DNA from 2 places in the Alcaligenes parafaecalis genome. Region 1 is predicted to be linked to the other one. Evidence: riboswitches for the same ligand, from Rfam matches in the RefSeq annotation. Region 1 holds a riboswitch; the other holds the start of a gene.
What was found. Region 1 has a riboswitch for S-adenosylmethionine ahead of OSH09_RS05200 (hypothetical protein). Riboswitches for the same ligand answer to the same signal wherever they lie in the genome.

Region 1 (4,227 bases):
GGAATGCAAAAAGCCAACCATCTTACGATGATCGGCTTTTTGAGGAATATTTGGTGCCCAGAAGAGGACTCGAACCTCCACACCCGAAGGCACATGGACCTGAACCATGCGCGTCTACCAATTCCGCCACCTGGGCTTTGATTCAAGCTGTTGCTCGCCTCAAGCCTGTAATTATAGGGTTAATTCAACTAAAAATGCAAGCAATTATCCTGGCGTAGAATTTATTTTAATTTCTAGTTGATTGGCGTTCTCATTATCATTAGAATGTGTCGTGTGATATAGCATAAGAGTGTGATCATGAAATTCAACACAATGGATGTCGAGCGCATGTTGCTGGATATGGGCCAGGGTCGAAAGTACTCTGCCCGCGCCATGCAACTCATGCTGATGGCGCTGCTCAAAGAAGGCAGCACTCACGGTTATCAACTGATCCGCCGCTTTGCGCAGATCAGCCAGAACAGCTATGTACCCAGTGCGGGCGCGGTGTATCCGGCCCTGGCTTATTGCGCCACTCAAGGCTGGGTACTGATTGAGGAAGAAGGTCGACGCAAGATGTACAGCCTGACCAAAGAAGGTCAGGCCTATCTGGACGAGCAGCACGAGAAATGTGATTACCTGCTGCAATCCCTGACCTATCGCGGGCGCAAGCTGGTGTGGATCCGGCAGATGTTGGCCGAACACAATAGCGATGAAGATTTGAAGGCCGCACAAGAGCAAACAGGCTGGTTGCCGGAGTTTGTCCAGGTACGTCATAGCCTGAAGCAGGCCATGTTTGAACAATCAACCGCTAGCCTGGAACGGCAGGCGGAGGTGGTGGCTATTCTGGAAAAAGCCATAGCCGAAATACGCAACTTGCCTAAGGAGGCCTAAGCATGCAGTCTGAACAATTAACGCAGAAAGTGGCCCATACCCTGAAGCTGCGCTTGCTGACCGTCAAGCAGCGACGCGAACTGGGTCCTGTTATGGTGCGCATCACCTTGGAAGGCTCGGATCTGGAAGGGTTTCACACCCCCGGTTTTGATGACCACGTTAAATTGATTTTCCCCGATCCCGCCACCAAGGAATTGCGTCTGCCCCAAATGGGCGAGCGTGGCATGGTCTTTGCCGCTGGTCAGGAAAAGCCCCCCATCCGCGACTACACCCCGCGCGAATTCCGAGCGCAGGACAATGAGATGGATATTGATTTTGTGGTCCACGGCGAAGGCCCTGCATGCCAATGGGCCATGCACGCCAAAGAGGGCGACAAGCTGGGCGTAGCCGGTCCACGCGGCTCCTTCCTGGTCAGCAAGGATCTGGATTGGCAAATCCTGATTGGTGACGAAACCGCCGTGCCTGCCATGGCACGACGCGTGCATGAACTGCCCGCCAATGTGAAGGTGCAGGTTTACGTGCTGGCCCGCAATCTGCTGACACTGGGCACGATGGAGGCGCCCGATCACGTAACCGTGAATTGGATTCCTTCTCTGGCGGGGCTGGATGGCGTTCTTGATGCCCTGCGTGCCGCACCGGAATTAAGCGGTACAGGCTACGTCTGGGTCGCGGCTGAATATTCGATTGCTCAAAGCTTGCGCGAGTATTGGGTGCAAGAACGAGGTCTGGATAAAGGAGTCATCCGGGCCAGCAGCTACTGGCGACAAGGTGATCAGGGCGAAGACGCTCCCCGCCTGGACTAGGCCGCTTGCTGCTGAGGGTAGGGCTGGGCGCGCAAGCGTCCGCCTACTTTCAGGACAGGCTGTAAATCCGTATCCAGAACCGTGCTGGGATGTGCCAGACGATGTTCGTCAATCAGCCGGGCAATGGCATCCATGTTCAGCAGCAAGGTGCTGTCAATATCATGTTGAAAGCGGGCCCAGTAGCCGCCACGGCAACTGGAACCAAGCCAACGCGGCTCGTAATCACCGACCGTATCGGCATGCCGTTCACACACTACGGCCAGCCGGGAACAACCGGGACGCAGAACAATGCGATAGCTGTGTTGTTCCAGGGTCAGGTGATAGAAAAACGCTGCGGACATAAAACACTCCTGTTTAGCTCTTGGAAGTGATTCCGGGTGAGCAATTTGGATTAAAGGACCCGTTGGCTGCCTGGCAAGCCAAGCATAAAAAAACCCGCTGGCAGCGGGGTGTATGACTACGATCCCTTTGGTTGCCAGATGGCCATATCTTGAATCCACCTTGTGCGGGTACACAGGTTGGCATGGGATGTCCCAACTCTTGATATAGCAATAAGCATAAAAGCGATTCTCATGAAGTGCAAGAGCTGCCTTTATTTCTATCGGGCATGAAAACGGTAGAAATAGTTTGCGAAATTTGAAAATCATGCTATAGTCCTCTTCTGTCTTGCAGAGACGAGTTGAAAAACAAGTCCAGCAGTCAGAGCCCAGGTGGCGGAATTGGTAGACGCGCATGGTTCAGGTCCATGTGCCTTCGGGTGTGGAGGTTCGAGTCCTCTTCTGGGCACCAAATATTCCTCAAAAAGCCGATCATCGTAAGATGGTTGGCTTTTTGCATTCCAGCCCAGAAAGTCAGGTGCTTGAGCACCTGACGTGGGGACGAGAAAGGTCGGGCATGCAAGCCCGACCGGGGTCGCGTCTGGTGCGCTTAGTCCTGCTCCAGCTCAAAAATCAGCATCTGCATAAACTCCTGCACACTGGTGGGTAGCACCCGCTTTGCCATACTCAGCACCTGTATATCCCTCTCCAGACGCGAGTCATGCACGGGGATGGTTTTCAGACCATTGTCCTGACTGCTGCGGTGGCTGATCAAGGCCCCCAAAGCAATCGCTTCTGTCTGTCGCACGTATTCGTGCAGCGCCCCCGAATAATTGCAGCTAAAGACTTCGTTGAAGCGCAGTTTTTCCATCTGGCAGACATGGTTGAAAAGCTGCTTTTGTGTCGACTCCTCACCCGGCACCACGATGGGATAGGCTTGCAGTTCGGCTAGCGTCAGGCTGCGTGAACGAGCCAATGGGTGATCAGGCCGCATAATGGCAAAAAGAGGGGATCGACAGCTATGGTTCACCTCGACATCGGGCACGGGCGCCGTGCTAAAGACCACCGCAAGATCGACATCGCCGTTTTTGACTTGCTCCAGGCAATCATTGGGCGAGCCAACCCTCAAGGCAAATTGCGCCTGTGGCATGCGGGCCGAAAAATCAGCCATTACACCGGGTAAAAAGTAGCGCGACAAGCCCTCGGTAGCAGCTACCCGGATCAGATGGGCTTGTGCATAGTCCTGGGTGCGCAGGCTCTGCAGGATGGCTTCTTCTTCCAAACGTACTCGTAAAGCGTGATCGGCCAGGGCTTGCCCGGCAGCGGTCAGTACCATGCCGCGTCGTCTGCGTTCAAACAGGCTGACCCCCACGGCCTCTTCCAGCAAGGCAATTTGTCGGCTGATAGCGCTGGGTGCAATGTGCAGCCGTGCACTAGCCGCGGCCAGCGAGCCCGTTTCCATAACGGCCAGAAAATATTTGTAGTCCATAAAAAAATGCCCGTCCTGGCGTTGGACGAATGGGTTCGTGTCGTTTTAAGGATTCTAAAAATTAGCTGATTAGATTCTAAAGATAGAAATATACAGAAGGAAAGCCAGATTTTATAGTCCCACTTTCTATATCAATGACAGAACGACAAACGAATGGGAAAAAGTGAAGCATTAGCCAATGTGCGTGCCTATCTGGCCGATGGGCGCTTTGAAGCCGAGCTGCGCCGACGCGTCGCCATTGAAAGTGATAGCCAAACTGCCGAGAAGGCCGATCAGCTTGTTCAGTATCTGGATCAGGAGCTGAGCCCCAGCCTGAGCAAACTGGGTTTTGCGGTTCGCATTATGGACAACCCCAAAGGGGCAGGGCCCATTCTGGTCGCGCATCGCCACGAGTCCGACGATCTGCCAACCGTCCTGACTTACGGGCATGGTGATGTGGTGCCAGGGCATGATCAGCAATGGCGGGAAGGTCTGACCCCCTGGGCGCTGACGATTGAGGGCGAGCGCTGGTACGGCCGTGGCACGGCAGATAACAAAGGCCAGCACAGTATCAATTTAGTCGCCTTGGAGCAGGTGATTCAGGCCCGGAAAGGACGCCTGGGTTTCAACCTGAAAGCGATTTTTGAGACGGGTGAAGAACGTGGCTCGGTGGGTTTGCGTGAGTTCTGTGAAGAGCAGGCTGAACTCTTGTCGGCAGATGTGTTTTTGGCCTCGGATGGCCCTCGCTTGAATGCCAGTCAGCCCACTG
Region 2 (4,227 bases), on a different contig from region 1:
GGCGTAGTCGTGAAAGCTCAGGCCTGTGTCACGCAAACGGCTCAGTACCTGGGCCGAAGGCGTTAGTGCCGGGTCTTCCAGTTTGCGAATTTGGGCTTGTACCGCTTCGGTGTGGCCTTGGGTATTCAGGGCCTGATCCAGCATTTGTGCGTAGGGCAGCAGAGATTCCAGAATCTCGTGGCCCCAGTCTTGCAGGCTGACGCTTTCCTTTTGCTGATTGGTCAGCATCAGGCCGGGGCGACGGCCTTCGCGCACGACAGTTGCAAAGTTGCTCTTGCTGTCCTGGCAGTAACCGCCGTCCGGGAAGAAGGGGCTGTCTTGTACGGTACAGAACAGCAGGAAGGTGTCCAGGAAGCGACAGGTCTGCTCGGAAATGCCGGTAGGCGACTCAGGGTCGATGTCCAGGCAACGCACTTCGATGTACTCCACGCCACGCTGGGCCAGGGCCGTAGCCGGGCGCTCGCTGCGCTGGGTGGTGCGCTTGGGGCGAATGCTGGAGTAGTACTCGTTTTCGATTTGCAGAATATGGGTGTTGAGCTGAATCCATTCGCCATCGCGGTGGGTGCCCAGTTTTTCGTAATCGGGCCAAGGGGTCACGGCAGCGTGATACATGCGCATCACAAAGGTGTCCAGGTCGTTGTAGCAAAGCTGAAGCTCAGCCTGGGCTTCCTTGTTGTGATAGCCCAGATCGCTCATGCGCAGGCTGGTAGCCCAAGGCATGGTCAGCGTATCGTCATCGACCTTGTCCAGATTGTTGCTGCGACCTTGCAGGAAGTTGGCGTCCAGCACGGGCGAGGCACCAAACAGGTACATCAGCAGCCAGGAATAGCGGGTGAAATTGCGGATCAGCGCCAGGTAACCGTTGGAGCGCTGGTCTTGCAGATTGTCGCCACAGACATTCAACAGAGGCCAGATGCCATCAGGCAGGGAAAAGTTGTAATGCACCCCGGCAATACACTGCATGGGCTTGCCATAGCGCTCGGCCAGACCGCGTCGGTATACATGCTTGAGCATGCCGGTGTTGGATTTACCGTACCAGGCAATGGCAATGTCTTTCTCGGCTGGCAAGAGCGCGGGCATGGACTGGTTCCAGATTATTTCCTGGTCTAGCTTGCCCGCTACAAAGGTATGAATATCGGCCAGTTCCTGCAGCACGTCCTCGACCCGGTCTTGCGGCTCGGTAATCAGCTCCAGCAGGGCTTCGGCGTAATCGGTGGTGATATGACCGTTGGTCAGGGCCGAACCAATCGCTTGGGGGTGGGGAGTATTTGCCAATTGGCCCAGCGCATCGACGCGCAGTCCTTCTTTTTCGATGCCACGCAAGATTCCCTTCAAAATCTCGGGATTCTGTTGCAGGGCAAGGCGGCGTTCGTGGCTGGTGTTCATGGTGGTGTTTCCCACTTTCGAAATCGGGTGCAAGATACGGGACTGTTCAATGGGCGCAGGCCCGTCTATAAATAGTAGTCCGACCAGGCTTGCTTTGTTAAGTTGCGCCAAAAGGCGTGTCAGGCAGGGCGAGTATAAGGCGGCTGTTCAGCCAGCCGATGAAAAGCATGAAACGGGATATGGGATTAGCACCATGATGATCAGGCGCATTACCGCGGTACTGGCGGCTTTCTTGATGTTGGCAGCCTGCAGTCCGGAGTTTAACTGGCGCAAGGTTCAGCTTGAGCAAACGGGCTTGTCGGCCATGCTGCCGGGCAAACCAACCACCAGTCACCGACTGTTGGATTTCGAGCACTACAAGCTGGATTTTTACCTGACTACTGCCACGGCCGGTGGGCAAAGCTATACCGTAGGCCACGTTATTTTGCCTACAGAACTGCAGCAGGACGAGGCCGCTCGTCAACGCTTGTACGAGGCTTTGCACGAGTCTCTGCGCGAGAAGTTCATACCCGATGGGCAAGTCAGCGAGAAAAGCCAGATTCAACTGCCACTACCCGGACAGATCTTTTACATGACGCGCGATGTGGGCGGGGTGGCCTTGCGGCTGGAAGCCATGATCCGCATCGAGCCGGGCTGGCTGGTGCAGGGCTTTGTTATGACGGATTCCGGGAAGGCCCCGGACGCGGCACAGGCAAAGGTGTTCTTTGACGGCCTAGCTCGCTAGCCGGGTCGCCGCTGATCAGGTGCTGTTGCAAGGCCAGGGTAATGGCAGCCTGACGGCTATAGACGCCAAGCTTGGCGTAGGCGTTCTGGAAGTGGAAGTTGATCGTGCGTTCAGTGATGCCCAGGATGATGCTGATTTCCCAGCTAGTCTTGCCATGGGCAGCCCAGTTCAGGCAGGACTGCTCGCGTGCAGTTAAATGCGTCACGGTAAAGCCATTCCTCATGCATTCGTGGTAGACGTCGGGCCAATGTACTCAAATTTAGCTTAGCTGGCAGACAGATGTGCGTGAAAATAATGATGTAAATCAAAGCATTGTCTTTTCGCTGACATTACCTTTGTCCAGAGTTCTGAATCGATCCCGGCTGGTCGATTTGGACGCCGCGCCGCAGCGATGCTAGAATTTTGTCTTATACGTTTTGCGCCGATTTGCCTGATCCGCTTGCGGGCGCTCCATAAATCCAGCTAAAGAGGTCCTGATGGCCACTGATTCCGTCCCTAGCGCCAACGCTGGCGCCCTTAGCCCATCCTGCGGATTGATCCCCGAAGGTTCCGTGGGCCCTGTACATGCCGAACTTATCGCCTTTGACGAACCCCTGCACCTGCGCAGCGGGCAAGTGCTGCCCAGCTACGAGCTGGCAGTCGAAACCTACGGCACCCTGAACGAAGAACGCAGCAATGCGGTGCTAGTGTGTCATGCACTGAACGCCTCGCATCACGTTGCCGGTTATTACGACGACGATCCCAAAAGCATAGGCTGGTGGGACAATATGGTCGGCCCGGGCAAAGCCGTTGATACGGATCGCTTTTTTGTGATTGGCGTCAATAATATTGGCTCCTGCTTTGGCTCTACCGGCCCGTCCAGTACCAATCCTGCTACTGGCAAGCCCTGGGGCTCCGAGTTTCCTGTTCTGACGGTGGAAGACTGGGTTCGCGCCCAGGCCCGTTTGGCGGACTACTTCGGCATCCGCAAGTTTGCTGCCGTTATGGGTGGTTCTTTAGGTGGCATGCAGGCCTTGAGCTGGGCCATTAGCTGCCCGGAGCGCGTGGAAAACTGCGTGGTTATTGCCAGCACACCGCGCCTGTCTGCCCAGAACATTGCTTTTAACGAAGTGGCCCGTAGCGCCATTTTGTCTGACCCGCAGTTTCACGGCGGTAATTATTACGAGCACGGTGTAGTGCCCAAAGCTGGTCTGGGCGTTGCCCGCATGGTGGGTCACATCACCTACTTGTCCGATACCGTCATGGCCGAAAAATTTGGCCGTAACCAGCGTGCGCCTGCTCAAGGCGGCGAATACCACTACAACTACGGTGTGGAATTCGAGGTCGAATCCTATTTGCGTTATCAAGGCGAGAAGTTTTCGCGTTATTTTGACGCCAATACTTATCTGATCATTACGCGGGCGCTGGATTATTTTGACCCTTCGCGTCAGTTTCAGGGTGACCTGGTCAAGGCGCTGGAAAAAGTGCTGGCCAAGTTCCTGCTGGTGTCTTTCACCACGGACTGGCGTTTCTCGCCCGAGCGTTCGCGTGAGATTGTGCAGGCCTTGCTGCGCAATCAGCGTCAGGTGACCTACGCCGAAATCGATGCACCACATGGTCATGATGCCTTCTTGCTGGAAGACCCGCGTTACCACGCCGTTGTGCAGGGATACTATGACCAGATCGCCGCTAATTTGGGCTTGCCCGCGCGTACGCGCACTACAGGGGTGTTGGCAGAATGACTAAGCTGCAGACTCAGGTGGATCCCGCCATGTTAAGACCGGACTTGCTGCGTATTGCGCAATGGATTGAGCCAGGTTCGCGAGTGCTGGATCTGGGCTGTAACGATGGCACCTTGCTGGCGCATCTGCGTGATACGCACCAGGTCGTCGGAACGGGTGTCGAACTGAATGATCAGTTCGTGATTGCCTCGGTGCGCCGTGGCGTCAACGTGATCCAGCAGGACTTGGAAAAAGGGCTGGCGCTGTTCAGCGACCAGCAGTTTGATACCGTCGTCCTGTCCAAGACATTGCAGTCCATGCACCATACCGAGCACATTCTGCGCGAGATGGCCCGGGTGGCGCGGTATGGTATCGTCTCGTTTCCTAACTTCGGTTATTGGCCGCATGGCTGGAGCA

Region 2: it holds a riboswitch for S-adenosylmethionine, as region 1 does, so the genes downstream of both, metX (homoserine O-succinyltransferase MetX) here and OSH09_RS05200 (hypothetical protein) in region 1, are expected to answer to the same signal.

What each region holds. Positions count from the first base shown of each region.
Region 1 covers NZ_JAPKNA010000001.1:1,110,589-1,114,815, reverse strand. Annotated here, with positions in the region: tRNA gene OSH09_RS05215 (tRNA-Leu) at 52-136, opposite strand; gene OSH09_RS05210 (PadR family transcriptional regulator) at 298-870, shown strand; gene OSH09_RS05205 (siderophore-interacting protein) at 873-1,673, shown strand; gene OSH09_RS05200 (hypothetical protein) at 1,670-2,014, opposite strand; SAM-I-IV-variant riboswitch at 2,132-2,225, opposite strand; tRNA gene OSH09_RS05195 (tRNA-Leu) at 2,378-2,462, shown strand; gene OSH09_RS05190 (LysR family transcriptional regulator) at 2,601-3,479, opposite strand; gene OSH09_RS05185 (M20 family metallopeptidase) at 3,633-4,227, shown strand, end outside.
Region 2 covers NZ_JAPKNA010000004.1:263,688-267,914, reverse strand. Annotated here, with positions in the region: gene gshA (glutamate--cysteine ligase) at 1-1,386, opposite strand, end outside; gene OSH09_RS14150 (hypothetical protein) at 1,580-2,110, shown strand; gene OSH09_RS14145 (response regulator transcription factor) at 2,040-2,315, opposite strand; SAM riboswitch at 2,519-2,597, shown strand; gene metX (homoserine O-succinyltransferase MetX) at 2,587-3,831, shown strand; gene metW (methionine biosynthesis protein MetW) at 3,828-4,227, shown strand, end outside.